One region of the Pseudomonas sp. 3A(2025) genome, then DNA from elsewhere that is predicted to be linked to it. Evidence: predicted binding sites of a transcription regulator. Region 1 holds the regulator's gene; each other region holds the start of a gene.
The links. Region 1 encodes sigma-54, which starts transcription at its own class of promoters, with help from an activator protein. Its sites were predicted from a motif close to ANTGGCATNNANNTTGCTNT; they were not measured.

Region 1 (5,461 bases):
CCGAGTAAATGGCGACGCTTAAAGCCCAGCACCTGGCCAAGAGTTACAAGAACCGTCAGGTCGTTCGCGATGTCAGCCTGTCCATCGACAGCGGCCAGATCGTCGGTTTGCTGGGCCCCAACGGTGCCGGCAAGACCACCTGCTTCTACATGATCGTCGGCCTGGTACAGGCCGATCAGGGCCGCGTACTGATCGACGACCTGGATGTCAGCCACCAGCCGATGCACGGTCGCGCACGCGCCGGTATCGGCTATCTGCCTCAAGAGGCTTCGATCTTTCGCAAGCTGACCGTGGCCGACAACATCATGGCCATCCTCGAGACCCGCAAGGAACTCGACGGCACTGCACGCCGCAAAGAGCTGGAAAACCTCTTGCAGGAATTCCACATCACGCATATCCGCGACAGCCTGGGCATGAGCCTGTCCGGCGGCGAACGGCGTCGCGTAGAAATTGCCCGCGCCCTGGCCACGGCCCCCAAGTTCATTCTGCTGGACGAGCCCTTTGCCGGGGTCGACCCGATTTCGGTCGGCGACATCAAGCAGATCATCCATCACCTGAAATCCAAGGGCATTGGCGTGCTGATCACCGATCACAACGTCCGTGAAACCCTGGATATCTGTGAGACTGCCTACATCGTCAACGACGGGCAACTGATCGCTGAAGGCGATGCCGAGACCATCCTGGCCAACGAGCTGGTGAAAGAGGTCTATCTCGGCCACGAGTTCCGCCTCTAGAGCGCCTTGCAGCCATAACAATGACCGTTGACAACGGATTATTTGTCGTGGCGCTCTAGGCAAGCGCTTCAATTTCAGGCATATAACTTGCTTATAAAAGGCGGCGCCCAGGCGCCCTGTAGTGGATGGCGCACGCGCGCCGGCGAATGAAGGTGTTGAGCCACTGCCATGAAACCATCGCTAGTCTTGAGAATGGGCCAGCAGCTGACGATGACACCGCAGCTGCAACAGGCTATCCGCTTACTCCAGTTGTCGACCCTGGACCTGCAACAGGAGATCCAGGAGGCTCTGGAATCCAACCCTATGCTGGAACGCCAGGAAGAAGGCGACGACTTCGACAATTCCGACCCTATGGCGGACAACGTCGAGAACAAGCCCAACAGCGAACGCGAGACCCAGGAACCGACTTATCAGGAAACCTCCGCGCCTACCGTGGATAATCTTGAGGAAGGCGAATGGAACGAGCGCATTCCTAACGAGCTGCCGGTCGACACGGCCTGGGAAGACATTTACCAGACCAGCGCCAGCAGCCTGCCGAGCAGCGACGACGACGAGTGGGATTTCACCACCCGCACATCGGCGGGTGAAAGCCTGCAAAGTCATCTGCTATGGCAGCTCAATGTGGCGCCGATGTCCGACACCGATCGCCTCATCGCCGTCACCCTGATCGACTGCATCAACAGCCAGGGCTACCTGGAAGAGTCGCTGGAAGAACTGCTGGAAGCGTTCGATCCCGAACTGGACATCGAGCTCGACGAGATCGAGGCCGTGCTGCACCGCATCCAGCAATTCGAGCCTGCCGGCATCGCCGCGCGCACCCTGAGCGAATGCCTGTTGCTGCAACTGCGCCAGATGCACGCCAGCACGCCATGGCTGAGCGAAGCCCAGCGCCTGGTAACCGACTATATCGACCTGCTGGGCGGACGCGACTACGCACAATTGATGCGCCGCATGAAGCTCAAGGAAGACGATCTGCGCCAGGTCATCGAACTGGTCCAGAGCCTCAACCCGCGTCCCGGCTCACAGATCGAGTCCAGCGAGCCGGAATACGTCGTGCCCGACGTCATCGTGCGCAAGGACAGCGAACGCTGGCTGGTCGAGCTGAACCAGGAAGCGGTACCGCGCCTGCGGGTCAACCCGCAGTACGCAGGTTTCGTGCGTCGCGCCGACACCAGCGCCGACAATACCTTCATGCGTAACCAGTTACAGGAAGCGCGCTGGTTCATCAAGAGCCTGCAAAGCCGCAACGAAACCCTGATGAAGGTGGCCACCCAGATCGTCGAGCATCAGCGCGGCTTTCTCGAATATGGCGACGAGGCCATGAAGCCTCTGGTCCTGCATGACATCGCCGAAGCGGTCGGCATGCATGAATCGACCATTTCCCGGGTCACCACCCAGAAGTTCATGCATACCCCGCGTGGCATATACGAACTGAAATACTTCTTTTCAAGCCACGTCAGCACCTCCGAAGGCGGTGAATGCTCGTCCACGGCCATCCGCGCAATCATCAAGAAACTGGTCGCGGCGGAAAATCAGAAAAAGCCATTGAGCGACAGCAAGATCGCTGGTTTACTGGAGGCACAAGGCATTCAAGTCGCCCGTCGCACAGTCGCCAAGTACCGCGAATCCCTCGGGATCGCGCCATCCAGCGAGCGCAAGCGGCTGATGTAGCGGACGAGGCACCTGCAGGGCAGCGCACCAGAGCTCACGCCGCCCGCCTGTGTCAGGCCACAGCGTTCCAGCGGCAGGTCACCGGCCTGCCTCTTATGCACTGGCAAAGGAGAGAGCTGTATGCAAGTTAATATCAGTGGACATCACCTGGAAGTGACCAAGCCCCTTCGTGAGTATGTGGAGCTCAAACTCAAAAAGCTTGAAGGGCATTTCGACAAGATTACCAATGTCCAGGTCACGATGACGGTCGAGAAACTGAAGCAGAAAATCGAAGCCACCCTGCATATCCATGGTGGAGAGGTCGTCGCCAACGCCGAACATGACGACATGTACGCGGCCATCGACCTGCTCACCGACAAGCTCGACAGACAATTGCTCAAGCACAAGGAAAAGCAGCAAAGCATCCTCAAAGGTGCGACCGCTCGCTAACAAACCAATCCATGACTCAACTTGAAAAAATACTGACCCCCGGCCGTTCCCTTGTGAACGTGCCGGGAGGCAGCAAAAAACGCGTGCTGGAGCAGATCGCCGATCTGATCGGCCGCGAAGTCCCCGAGCTGGACACGCAAGACGTGTTCGAAAAGCTCGTGAACCGTGAAAAACTCGGCTCGACCGGCTTTGGTAACGGTATTGCTATCCCCCACTGTCGCCTCGAGGCCTGCCAGTCGCCTATCAGCGCCGTCCTGAGCCTTGAGAAACCGGTCGACTTCGATGCTATCGACGGTGAACCGGTAGACCTGCTGTTCGTTCTGCTGGTACCGCAAGCCGCTACGGACGAACATCTGCAACTGCTCAGCCAGATTGCCGGCATGCTCGATCGCAGCGATGTACGCGAACGCCTGCGTAGCGCGCAAAGCAGTGATGACCTTTACCAGTGCGTACTGGAAGAACTCAAAGGCCGTTGAGCATGCGCATGATCATCGTCAGTGGCCGCTCAGGCTCAGGCAAGAGCACTGCGCTGGACGTTCTGGAAGACAACGGCTTCTATTGCGTCGACAACCTGCCAGCCGGACTGCTGCCGGAACTGGCTGAACGCGCCCTGCTCAACAGCGAGCAGGCCGAACCGCTGCTGGCCGTGTCGATCGATGCGCGCAACATGCCCAGCCACCTGACCCGATTCCCGCACATACTCGACGAAGTCCGTGCCCGGCACATCCAGTGCGATGTGCTGTACCTGGACGCCGACGACGCCACGCTACTCAAGCGCTTCTCCGAAACCCGACGCCGCCACCCGCTGAGCAATTCACAGCGCTCGCTGGCCGAGGCCATTCGCGACGAGAGCCTGTTGCTGGGGCCGATCACCGACCTGGCCGACCTGAAGATCAACACCACCCACCTGAATCTTTACCAGCTGCGTGACACCATCAAGTTACGCCTGCTGAACAAACCGGAACCGGGCACAGCCTTTCTCGTCGAATCGTTCGGCTTCAAGCGCGGCATGCCCGTAGACGCCGACCTGGTTTTCGATGTGCGCTGCCTGCCCAACCCGTACTGGAAGCCTGAACTGCGCGACCATTCGGGCCTCGATCCTGTGGTCATCGAGTACCTGGCAGCCCAGCCTGATGTCGAAGAAATGTTTCAGGACATCTTCACCTATCTTAATAAATGGCTGCCACGCTTTGCCGCCAGCAACCGCTCCTACGTGACCATAGCCATCGGCTGCACCGGCGGGCATCATCGCTCCGTCTACCTGACAGAGCGCCTGGGCAAGGTCCTGCAACAATCACTCAAGAACGTTCAGGTTCGCCACCGCGACCTCAGCTGAAGGATTTCCACTGCGATGCCCGCTCGTCAAATCACCATCATCAACAAACTCGGCCTTCACGCCCGGGCCGCCGCCAAGTTTGTCGGCGTGGCCGGCAAGTTTCCCTGCCAGATCAGGGTGGGCCGCACACCTGAAAGCCTGGTCGATGGCAAAAGCATCATGGCCGTCATGATGCTCGCCGCCGGCAAAGGCACCGAGCTTCATCTGTCGACCGAGGGCGAGAGCGCCGAGCAGGCTCTGGAAGGCCTGGTCGAGCTGATCAACAACAAGTTCGATGAAGGCGAGTAACAGCGCCGCCCGACGCAACAGATATTAAAAAAGGGGCCCTGCTTTCAGGTAGCCCCTTTTTTAATGCGGGTAGCGCACACGATCAGCTTGAAGCCAACCCCAGAGCGCAGCTCGCACCTTCTTCCAGAACCCGCAACAGACAAGGTTCAAGATCAAGCCAGGCGAGCGCCTGGGCAGCCAGCAAGACCATCCCGGCCAGCAGCAAAAGACTGCCGAACGCAAAACGAAGCAGGCGGGCTGACCTTATTGGTGAACGCATAAGATACCCTGGATTATCCACCTGGTTGATCAGGCCAGCGCAGCAGCATAACGCTTGGCAACTTCATCCCAATTGATGACGTTGTAGAACGCGCCGATGTATTCGGCACGGCGGTTCTGGTACTTGAGGTAATAGGCGTGCTCCCAGACGTCCAGACCGAGAATAGGCGTGTTGCCTTTCTCCAGCGGGCTGTCCTGGTTGGCGCTGTGCTCGACCACCAGCTTGTTCTCGGGGGTCACGCTCAGCCAGGCCCAGCCGCTGCCGAAACGCTTGACCGCAGCATCGGTGAACGCGGTCTTGAACGCTTCGAAGCCACCCAGTTCATCAGCGATGGCCTTGGCCAGCTCGCCCGTCGGCTCGCCGCCGCCATTGGGCTTCATTACAGTCCAGAACAGCGAGTGGTTGGCGTGACCACCACCGTGGTTGGTAACCACAGGGCGCAGGCTTTCCGGCAGCTCCTTGACCTTGGCAACCAGCGCCTCGACCGACAGGTTCTCGTATTCAGTACCGGCAACGGCCTTGTTGAGGTTGTCGATGTAGGTCTGGTGGTGCTTGGTGTGGTGGATCTTCATGGTTTCCGTATCGACGTACGGTTCCAGAGCATCGTAGGCGTAAGGCAACTCAGGCAGGCTATAAGGCATTTCAATGGACTCCGTGGAAATGGCCAGTGGCTGAAGAATGCTGCAACGACGTGCGGGTGTGCTCGCTGTTGCTGCTCAGCAGTCGATGGGTACGCGGGTATTC
Region 2 (5,461 bases), on a different contig from region 1:
CTGTTGAGCGGCTTGAGTTCGACCGCTTCGGCCTTGGCGCCATCGGGCGGCTGGTTGCTGAAGGCAGGGTTGCCGTTGGCATCGGTGTACTTGTAGATCTGCGCCATGGCGGGCACACAGATCAACAGCAGCAGGCAGGCAAGGTAACGGCGCATGGACTTCTCGGCATCAATGGGGCGCGATGGGCAATCAGCATAATGCACATTGGTGCGCCGTGCGTGGCCTCAGTAGTCGCGCACCTGATCGAACCACTGTTGCGCCATGGATTCGGTCACGCCCAGGCGCAAGGCGTCGGCGCACTGGCCGAGTTGCCAGACCGCTTCGCCCAGGTCTTCGCGCTCGCTGGTTTCGATACCTTTGAAGGCGTTGAAGCAGCGAGCGAAGGCGGTGATCGCCGCTTGGGCCTGCGTCAGGTCTTGCGCATCGCTCAGTTGCACCAACGCCCGATCGAAGGCCTGGTTGGCCTGCGTGGCCTGTCGTTTCGGCCAGCCCGAGAAGGGTCGGCCAAATTCGGCTTCCCACCACTGCGCCTTGCGCAGTTGACTGACCGAGGCATGCCTCGCCCATGTGCGCTTCTTGAGCTGCTGGCGCAGGCGCTTGCCGGTGTCTTCTTCAACATTGAAGGCGATGAAACTCTCAAGCTTCGGCCAGGTGTCGAGCGGTGGCAGCGCGCTCAGTTCAGGCATGAAGCGCAATTGCAGTGTGTGCAGCGCAGGGTGATGGGCCAGTTGCTCAAGATCACAGAAATGCCCCCGCAGGCTCAGCGACACAAGGTTCGGGAAGCGCGCCAGGCACTTGAGGGAAATCGGCTGCGCCATCGGGCCGTTGTGCAGCGTCAGGTCGTCGACGCGATGCAGTTCGCCCATATCGGGCAGCACGTAAGGCTGCGCGTTTTTGCGGGCCAGGGTGGTGGGCGCAAGCGCCAGACTGCTCGGCAAGTCGCCGTCGGCACTGAAGCGGGTCAGATCGCCTTCGACGCTCAAATGGCGATGCGGCCAGACTTCGTGGCTGGGCAGGGTCAGGTGCAGGTGCCCGCCCGACCGGCTCAGGTCCAGTGACAGTTGATGGATGTTGCTGTGGCGGGCATCAAGCCGGGTATCCCCAGCCAGCACCGGTGTCCAGTTCAGGGTTTCGATCGGGCGTTTGCAGGCCCAGGCGAAGAATCCGCTGTCGCTGCCGGTATAGCTCAGCACGCGCGGCCAGGGCGAGCCGGCCGGGGTGCTGAAGGCATCGAACACATTCCAGTTCAATGGCTGGTGCGCCTCGACGTGCAGGTCGGCGTTTTTGCCCAGCGCTGCCGGACCGATGCGCAGCAGGCCGACGCCCGGCTCCCGAATCAGGGTGTGGCTTGCGGGGCCGGTCAGGTCGATGAGGTGCTGCGGTTTTTTATCCATGAGCGGCAGGATAACGCTGCAGGACCAAACGAAAAAGGCCACCCGAAGGTGGCCTTTTTCGTGGCGCGGGTTTGACCCCGCGCACTGGAATCAGCAGCTGTAGTACAGCTCGTATTCCAGAGGGTGTACGAAGGTGCGGACTTTGATTTCTTCGTGGCTTTTCAGCTCGATGTAGGCATCGATGAAGTCATCGGAGAACACGCCGCCCTTGGTCAGGAACGCACGGCCCTTGTCCAGCTCTTCCAGAGCTTCTTTCAGGCTACCGCAAACCTGTGGAATCTCTTTGGCCTCTTCAGGCGGCAGGTCATACAGGTTCTTGTCGGCAGCATCGCCTGGGTGGATCTTGTTCTGGATACCGTCCAGGCCGGCCATCAGCAGTGCTGCGAAGGCCAGGTACGGGTTGGCAGCCGGATCCGGGAAGCGGGCTTCGATACGACGGCCACGTGGGCTGGAGACGTAAGGAATACGGATCGAGGCGGAACGGTTACGTGCCGAGTAGGCCAGCATGACCGGTGCTTCGAAGCCTGGGACCAGACGCTTGTAGGAGTTGGTCGACGGGTTGGTGAAGCCGTTCAGGGCCTTACCGTGCTTGATGATACCGCCGATGAAGTACAGGGCGGTGTCGGACAGGCCGGCATAGCCTTCACCTGCAAAGGTGTTCTTGCCGTCTTTGGCGATCGACAGGTGGACGTGCATGCCCGAACCGTTGTCACCGTACAGAGGCTTTGGCATGAAGGTAGCGGTGCGGCCATACGCGTCGGCAACGTTGTGAACAACGTACTTCAGGGTCTGGACTTCGTCAGCCTTCTTGACCAGCGTGTTGAATTTCACGCCGATTTCGTTCTGACCGGCAGTGGCCACTTCGTGGTGGTGCACTTCGACGAACTGGCCCATTTCTTCCAGTGCGTTGCACATGGCAGTACGGATTTCGTGGTCATGGTCGACCGGTGGCACCGGGAAGTAGCCGCCTTTGACGCCTGGACGGTGGCCTTTGTTGCCGCCTTCGACTTCCTGGTCAGTCATCCACGAGCCTTGCTCGGAGAAGATCTTGAACATGGAACCGGAGATGTCGGACTTGTATTTGACCGAGTCAAAGATGAAGAACTCAGGCTCAGGACCTACGAAGACGGTGTCACCGATACCGGTGGTCTTCAGGTATTCCTCGGCGCGGTGAGCGATGGCGCGCGGGTCGCGATCGTAACCTTGCATGGTCGAAGGTTCGATGATGTCGCAGACCAGGATGATGGTCGGCTCTTCGGTGAACGGGTCCAGTACAGCGGAGTCGTCGTCCGGCAGCAGGATCATGTCGGAGGCTTCGATGCCTTTCCAGCCTTCAATGGAGGAACCGTCGAACATCTTGCCGACTTCGAAGAAGTCGTCGTCCAGCGCATCGCGCGCCGGCATGGTGACGTGCTGCTGCTTGCCCTTGGTGTCAGTGAAGCGCAGATCAATCCATTTAACGTCATGATCTTTGATGAGTTGAACCGACTTCGACATGGTGTCCTCCGGGTGACTTGAGGCCTTTGCTTGGTATTGGCCCCGACGATTTGGGTGATGCACGGCGCAGAATACTCTGCCATGGCAACCTGCCTCACAAGGGAGCAAATTGCATGCCAGTGCCCCGAGTTGGGTTGAGCGCCCCAAATACACGCGTTTACGGCGTTCAAACGGATTTTACGGGAAATATATGCACCTTAATGAGGCTGAATTTGTCTTTAGTGGTCTTTTTTGGTGCGCCGATGATCGGGTGTACGATAACTGGTTAAACCTTGAGCAATTTCCGCTATAATCCGCGCCCCTCTTTTTTAGCTGGCCCCACGCGCATTGTTTCTATGAAACTGATCGTCAAAGTTTTCCCCGAAATCACCATCAAAAGCCCGCCGGTGCGCAAGAAGTTCATTCGCCAGCTGGCCAAGAACATCCGTGTCGTCCTGCGTGAGCTGGATGCGGACATCGTCGTGGGCGGTGTGTGGGACAACCTTGAGGTCGAAACCCGGCTGACCGATCCGAAAATCCTGCAGGGCATTACCGAGCGCCTGAGCTGCATGCCCGGCATCGCCAATTTCCTGCAGGTGGCCGAATACCCGCTGGGCGACTTCGACGATATCGTGGCCAAATGCAAGGTGCATTACGCCGACCTGCTGCCGGGCAAAATGTTTTCGGTGCGCTGCAAGCGCGCTGGCAGGCACACCTTCACGTCCATGGAAGTCGAGCGCTACGTGGGCAGCCAGCTGCGCCGTGAATGCGGGGCCGCCGGCATCGAGCTGAAAAAGCCCGAGCTGGTGGTGCGCATGGAAATCCGCGACCAGCGCCTGTTCGTGATCCACAGCCAGCATCAGGGCCTGGGCGGGTATCCGCTGGGCGCGCTGGAGCAGACCCTGGTATTGATGTCGGGCGGTTTCGACTCCACCGTGGCGGCTTACCAGATCATGCGCCGTGGCCTGGTCACGCATTTCTGCTTCTTTAATCTGGGCGGCCGCGCCCATGAACTGGGCGTGATGGAAGTCGCGCACTTTATCTGGAAAAAATACGGCAGTTCCCAGCGCGTGCTGTTCATCAGCGTGCCGTTCGAGGAAGTTCTGGGCGAAATTCTGCAAAACGTCGATGACAGTCATATGGGTGTAGTGTTGAAGCGTATGATGTTACGCGCAGCCTCTGCCATGGCTGACCGACTGGAGATCGACGTGCTGGTGACCGGCGAAGCGATTTCCCAGGTGTCGAGCCAGACCCTGCCGAACCTGAGCCTGATCGATTCGGCGACCGACAAGCTGGTACTGCGCCCGCTGGTGGCGACCGACAAGCAAGACATCGTCAACCTGGCGACCCAGATCGGCACCGCCGAGTTCGCCCGGCACATGCCTGAATACTGCGGGGTGATTTCGGTCAACCCCAAGACCAATGCCAAGCGCAATCGCGTCGAGCATGAAGAAACCCGCTTCGACATGGCGGTGCTGGAGCGTGCCCTGGAGCGCGCCCGGCTGGTGACCATCGATCAGGTAATCGATGATCTGGGCCAGCATGTCGAGGTTGAAGAAGTCCAACAGGCCCTGGCAGGCCAGGTCATCGTCGACATCCGTCACCCGGATGCCCAGGAAGACCAGCCGCTGCACGTGCCGGGCGTAGAAGTACAGACGCTGCCGTTCTATGCACTGAACAGCCGTTTCAAGGAACTGGACGGTAATCGCCAGTACCTTTTGTATTGCGACAAAGGCGTCATGAGCCGCCTGCATGCTCACCATCTGCTCAGTGAGGGGTATGCCAATGTGCGCGTATATCGACCGAGCTAAGTGCCCGGGGCTGTTTGCCTGTGGCTTGCGTCACCGGCCCCCCGACGCCTTGCGGCATCGGCCGACGCCTTGAAGCTTCAAACGCTAATCGCTGACCCTCACCGGGCAGCAAACCGAATCCTCTGATCGAGATACACAAGTGATCGAAAATCTCCGCAACATCGCCATCATCGCCCACGTTGACCATGGTAAAACCACCCTGGTAGACAAACTCCTGCGTCAGTCCGGCACTCTGGAGCGCAACGAGCTCAACGACGAGCGCGTGATGGACTCCAACGACCAGGAGAAAGAGCGCGGTATTACCATTCTGGCGAAAAACACCGCCATCAACTGGAACGGCTACCACATCAACATCGTGGACACCCCGGGCCACGCCGACTTCGGCGGCGAAGTAGAGCGCGTCATGTCGATGGTCGACTCCGTGCTGCTGCTGGTCGACGCTCAGGACGGCCCTATGCCGCAAACCCGTTTCGTGACCAAGAAGGCGTTCGAAGCCGGCCTGCGTCCGATCGTGGTCATCAACAAGGTTGACCGTCCAGGCGCGCGTCCGGACTGGGTTCTGGACCAGATTTTCGACCTGTTCGACAACCTGGGCGCTACCGAAGAACAACTGGACTTCCAGGTTGTTTACGCCTCGGCCCTGAACGGCATCGCCGGCCTGGACCACACCGCCATGGGCGAAGACATGACCGCGCTGTACCAGGCGGTTGTCGATCACGTTCCGGCCCCTGCCGTTGACCGTGACGGTCCGTTCCAGATGCAAATCTCGGCACTGGACTA
Region 3 (5,461 bases), on a different contig from region 1:
AAGCTGGGGATAGAGGTTGTATTGGTGGCTTGAATTGATATTGCAGTGAGGCAGTAGTGATGAATTTTAAACTCAATAAAATCAATAACTTATTTTATGTTTGATGAGAGGGGGCTCTGCCGGAATGCCGACCGGCCCCTCCTACGATCCCATGTTTGCTGCGCGACAGCGTGGCGTCGTGGCGGCGGGTGATCTTCTAGGAATGCGATTAATCAGGCAGCCAAGCCTTGGCGGCCATCGCCGTCACTTCCACGCGCATGCCTTCGACCGCCAGCGATGCCACGCCCACGGCAGCACGTACCGGCCAGGGCTGTTTGAAAAAGCGCCGGTACACGTCATTGAATGCCGCGCGATCAGCCATGTCGGTGAGGTAGATGGTCAGGTGCAGGACCCGGTCCAGTGAGCTGCCGGCCTTTTCCAGTGCAACCTTGAGCGCCTGCAAGGTGCATTCGCTTTGTTCGATAATGCCGCCCAGCTCCAGGCTGCCGTCGGCACGGGTCGGGATCTGGGTCGAGACCAGCAGACCGCCGAAGCCTGCGACGTCGGAGGAAATGGAGTCTGCGTCCGGGTCGGGAATGAAGGTGATGTCTTGGTTAGCCATGAAAATCTCAGGTCGAGGGATAGAAACGCGTGGCCACTAGTGTACCGTTCCGATTACAACCTTTTACAGAGCCATCCCGTGCATAGACCACTGCTCTGCCTGTTTACACTGTTACTCCCGCTGCATTGCCTGGCTAGCAGCACTGAACCGGATAACCAACTGTCATGGCTGGATAACGCTCAGGGGCAATTCGAGATCACCGACGTGGGCGCTCTCAGCGATGGCGGGACGCTGTTCATGTCGGTGATGCTCAAACCGGGCAAGCTCATTATTTCGCGCAACTCGCGAAATAATCCGCAGTGGCTGACCACCTATGAAGGTGCCCAAGGCGAAACACAGCGTCTTGCCCTGAGTCATCAACGAGTCGAGGCCTGGCTGGTTCAATGGATTACCCGTCGCTACACCTGTGAGCAACTGGCGAACTTGCACGATACCCCCTCAAGAGACAGCGTGCAGGATGAGACCACTGCTCTGGTTCTCAGCGCGGAGGTCGGCCAGTTTCTACCCTGTGCAACACGCTGATTATTCAACGGCCCTCTTTCTCGCCTGACAAAAAAACAATTAATCAGCACTTGAGCAATACCCCTTTGTGCATATAACCATAACGGCGCTCATCTCAAGAAAGTGCGCATTTACAGTGCATCTTTGTTACGCCTGAAAGTTGCAGATGCTAATAGTCAATGTACGCCTCGAATTAAAAACCATGGTCGATACTGGGTCAGCCGGGATTGCAACGATCCCGATCCTTTCACCTCTGCGATAATGGCAAGCTAATTGCTATTCCCAACAGGAAAATAAATTACCCAAAGGGAATGAGCAATTCATCCCCCCTGCGGCGTAGACCTCAGCGCTGGCGCGACGTTGCCCTGCTTCGAAACGCCAACACATTTTCTGACCGTTGGAGATACTCAGCCATGATCCGCCTTGCTCGCTCAGGCCGCGCCATCTGCGGCCTCTCTCTTGTTATGGCTTGCTCTTCAGGGTATGCCGATGAAGCTGCTCCGGTGATCAACAGTGGCGACACCGCCTTTGTGGCGTTGTGCTCGCTGATTGTGTTGTTGATGACATTACCCGGCCTTGCGCTGTTCTATGGCGGCATGGCCAGAACCAAGAATGTGCTCTCGGTGATGATGCAGGTGTTCTGCACGGCAGCCTTGATGTCGATCATTTTTGCCGTGTACGGCTACAGCCTGGTATTTGGCGACGGCGGTACGATGAATGCGGTCATCGGCAACCTCGACAAGTTGTTTTTGCAGGGCGTGACCATTACCACCGTGGTGGGCACCATCCCCGAGTATTTGTATTTCCTGTTCATGTTGCTGTTTGCGGCGATTACGCCGGCAATCATTGTCGGCGCGTTTGCCGAGCGCATGAAGTTTTCGGCGGTCATGGTGTTCATGGCGCTGTGGATCACCCTCAACTATATCCCCATGGCGCACATGGCCTGGGGCGGCGGCTGGGTGTTCAATCTGGGCGTGCAGGACTTTGCCGGCGGCAACGTGGTGCACCTCAACGTCGGCATTGCATCCTTGGTCGGTGCCTGGCTGATCGGCCGCCGGCGCGGTTTCGGTACCTCGCAACTGGCGCCGCACAACATGACCATGACCATGACCGGTGGCTCGCTGCTGTGGGTCGGCTGGCTGGGCTTCTGCGGTGGCTGTGTGCTGGCGGTCAACGGTTTTGCCATGCTGGTGATGGTCAACACCATGCTCGCCAGTTGCGCAGGCGCCTTGGGCTGGATGCTGGTGGAGTGGAAACACCGTGGCCGGCCAAGCCTGTTCGGTGCGGTGTCGGGTTCTATCGCAGGCCTGGTAGCGATCACTCCGGCATGCGGCTTTGTCGGGCCGATGGGCGCCATCGTGCTGGGTTTTATCGCCGGTCCTCTGTGCGTCTGGTCGGTGGAAAAACTCAAGCCGATGCTGGGCCTGGACGACGCCTTCGATGTGTTTGGCGTGCACGGCGTGGCCGGTATTCTCGGCGGGCTGCTGACGCCGGTGTTTGCCATGACGGCGCTGGGTGGCCAGGGCTTTGCCGAAGGCCGCGATCTGGTCAGCCAGTTGATGGTCAATGGCGGCGCGTTGTTGTTCAGCATTGTGTTCTCGGCGCTGAGCAGCCTGGTGGCGTTCAAGCTGGCGTCCATGCTGTGCGGCGGCTTGCGTGTCGATGAAGAAGCTGAAGTGGACGGCCTGGACCTGGCCGCGCATGGCGAGGTTGGCTACAAGTATTCCAATTGAGGTGACGGCCCCGGGTGTGCAACACGCCTGGGGCCGTTCGGTTTCAAGGACGGGTAACAATGGCGGGATTAAACGGTTGGTGGTGGCTGGTGCTCGCGGGGTTGTGCGAAGTGTTTTATGCGTCGGTGATTCCGCGCACACAGGGCTTTACCCGGTTATGGCCGAGCCTGTACTGCGCGGTGTTTCTGGCGTTGAGCATTTACCTGCTGAGCCTTGCAGTGCGTGAGTTGCCGCTGGGTCTGGCGTATGCAGTGTGGGTCGGGATCGGCGTGATCGGCACGGTGATCTACGCCACCCTGGTGCTGGGTGAGCCGCTGAATGTGCTGCGCGGGGTGTGCCTGCTGATGATTGTCGGCGGCATCGTCGGGCTGAAACTGTTCAGCCCGACCACTGCCTGATTCAGCGCTGCTGCAACATGGCCTGAATCTGCTGCACCGACTCCTGGGTACGTTGCGCCAGATTGCGCACTTCGTCGGCGACCACGGCAAAGCCCCTGCCCTGTTCGCCGGCACGCGCCGCTTCGATGGCCGCGTTGAGCGCCAGCAGGTTGGTCTGTTCGGCGATACCGCGAATCACCGCCGCAATGCGTGCGATGTTTTCGTAGGTGGCCTGGATGCTGGCCTGCTCGCGCTCATGCAGGTTGGCAGCCGTCTTTTCATCGCTGATCTCGCGCACCGCACCGGCCACGTGCAGCAACCGGCCGTTGTTGTCGCGCAGGCTGCGGCCGCGCTCGCGAAACCACAACTCGCCACGGGTCTTGTGGCGCATGCGGTACTCCACGACATAACCACCATCGCCACCTGGCTCTTTCATCGAGCTGTCGAACGCCTGCATGACCTGTTTGAGGTCATCGCTGTTGACCACCGCAAAGTAACTGTCCCAACCATCGGGAAACGACTTGGCGTCGTGGCCGATCAACTGACGAAACTGCTCGGACCAGCGAATCACGTTGTGTGGGTGATCGGGGTTGCCGTCCACCACGTTCATCGACCAGCAGCCCTCGGTCAGGCTGCTGCGGGTCACTTCCCAGACCTGCCGCTCTTGCTCCCAGCCCGCTTGTTCTGCGTGCATGTGCGCCAGTTGCGCCTCATCGCTGTGCTGCCGGGCCTGTAGCTCGGCAATCTGCGCCAGGCCTTGCGCTACACGCTGTTGCAATTCGGCGTACTGCTGTTCGGTGCACGGCGGCGCCGGGCGCGTTTGTGCTTCCTGGCGAATGTTTTGCAGCTCGCCCCAGCGCTGTTGCAGACGCTGCAGGTTGCCTTGCAGGCGCGGATGATCACGCAGTGGCGCAGACGCAGGAACAGGGCTGCCTTGCTCGTCCAGCAGACGGTCCAGCCACAGGCCAAGGTCATTGGCCAGGTTACGAGAAGCGTTTTTAAACCACATCGGCCAATCTCCCTTCGGGCAATCGAAATGACAAAAGGCGCCGTGCAAGACGTATGCCGTCGTACAGGGCGCCTGTGGGTGAAGCCAATGGATCAGCTGCGAACCCGGCTTTTGTCCGGGTCATAGGCCACGGTGTTGGCCGCCACTTGCGCACGAATGCGCTTTTGCTGGCCATCGAGCTTGCCGATTTCAAGCAGCGTGCCCGGCTCGCAATAGGCGACGTCCAGACGGCACAGGGCGATATTGCGCCCCAGCACCGCCGAGCGCGTGGCGCTGGTGATGACCCCGACCTGAGCTCGGCCGACGCGCACGCAATCGCCGTGCGCCGCGACCTCGTTGCCCGCAAGCTGAAGCCCGACCAGTTTGTGCCGGGGCTGGGCGGTGCGCCGCAGCAGCGCCTCGCGGCCGATAAAGTCGGCGGTCTTGCTCTTCAGTGGCACGCAAAAGCCGATGCCGGCTTCGAACGGGTCGGTCTGGTCGTCGAACTCGTAACCTGCAAACACCAGCCCGGCTTCGATGCGCAGCATGTCCAGCGCTTCGAGGCCCAGCGGCACCAGGCCCAAAGGCTTGCCGAGCGCCCAGAGCCGCTCCCAGACCTGCATCGCATCATCTGGGTGGCACCAGACTTCAAAACCCAGTTCGCCGGTGTAGCCGGTGCGCGAGACCATCAGCGCCGGGCCGTTATGGTCATCCAGACGCCCGGTCAGAAAGCGGAACCAGCCAAGTTCTGCCAGCGCCGGCTGGGTGCCTGGGGTCCAGATCATCTGCTGGAGCAGTTCACGGCTTAATGGACCTTGCACGGCGATGTTGCTGATCTGTTCCGAGGCGCTCTTGATCCACACCTTCATACCGAGTTTTTCGGCCTGCTCGCGCAGCCACACGCCGGCGTGGTCTTCGCCGCCAATCCAGCGAAACGCATCCTGGCCCAGGCGCAGCAAGGTGCCGTCGTCGAGCATGCCGCCGTGCTCGTAACACATTGCCGAATAGACCACCTGGCCGATGGCGAGCTTGCGCACATCGCGGGTCAGGCAGTAGTCGAGCAACGCTTCGGCGTCGGGGCCGAGCACCTCGAATTTGCGCAATGCCGAGAGGTCCATCACAGCCACCCGCTCGCGGCAGCCGTGGTACTCCTCAAGGGCGCCGTAGCCATCGAAGCGGGTCGGAGTCCAGAAACCGCGGTAGTCGGTGAACTGCCGGGTCAGGCTTGAAGTACCCGGATGAAAGCCGCTTTCGCGGGTCA

Region 2: a site for sigma-54 is predicted at 2,993-3,012, ahead of glnA (glutamate--ammonia ligase). Genes of this name have one in related genera too.
Region 3: a site for sigma-54 is predicted at 1,363-1,382, ahead of ACYP2A_RS01805 (ammonium transporter). Genes of this name have one in related genera too.

The regions. Positions count from the first base shown of each region.
Region 1 covers NZ_BAAILM010000113.1:917,171-922,631, forward strand. Annotated here, with positions in the region: gene lptA (lipopolysaccharide transport periplasmic protein LptA) at 1-8, shown strand, start outside; gene lptB (LPS export ABC transporter ATP-binding protein) at 9-734, shown strand; gene ACYP2A_RS30875 (RNA polymerase factor sigma-54) at 903-2,405, shown strand; gene hpf (ribosome hibernation-promoting factor, HPF/YfiA family) at 2,526-2,834, shown strand; gene ptsN (PTS IIA-like nitrogen regulatory protein PtsN) at 2,846-3,310, shown strand; gene rapZ (RNase adapter RapZ) at 3,313-4,170, shown strand; gene ACYP2A_RS30895 (HPr family phosphocarrier protein) at 4,186-4,458, shown strand; partial or broken gene ACYP2A_RS30900 (ZIP family metal transporter) at 4,550-4,717, opposite strand; gene ACYP2A_RS30905 (superoxide dismutase) at 4,747-5,358, opposite strand; gene ACYP2A_RS30910 (hypothetical protein) at 5,360-5,461, opposite strand, start outside.
Region 2 covers NZ_BAAILM010000008.1:135,202-140,662, forward strand. Annotated here, with positions in the region: gene ACYP2A_RS02740 (DUF4124 domain-containing protein) at 1-155, opposite strand, end outside; gene ACYP2A_RS02745 (hypothetical protein) at 225-1,394, opposite strand; gene glnA (glutamate--ammonia ligase) at 1,485-2,891, opposite strand; gene thiI (tRNA uracil 4-sulfurtransferase ThiI) at 3,227-4,681, shown strand; gene typA (translational GTPase TypA) at 4,821-5,461, shown strand, end outside.
Region 3 covers NZ_BAAILM010000006.1:15-5,475, forward strand. Annotated here, with positions in the region: gene ACYP2A_RS01795 (RidA family protein) at 209-601, opposite strand; gene ACYP2A_RS01800 (hypothetical protein) at 680-1,123, shown strand; gene ACYP2A_RS01805 (ammonium transporter) at 1,567-2,835, shown strand; gene ACYP2A_RS01810 (DMT family transporter) at 2,895-3,233, shown strand; partial or broken gene ACYP2A_RS01815 (methyl-accepting chemotaxis protein) at 3,247-4,221, opposite strand; gene ACYP2A_RS01820 (DUF1989 domain-containing protein) at 4,314-5,461, opposite strand, start outside.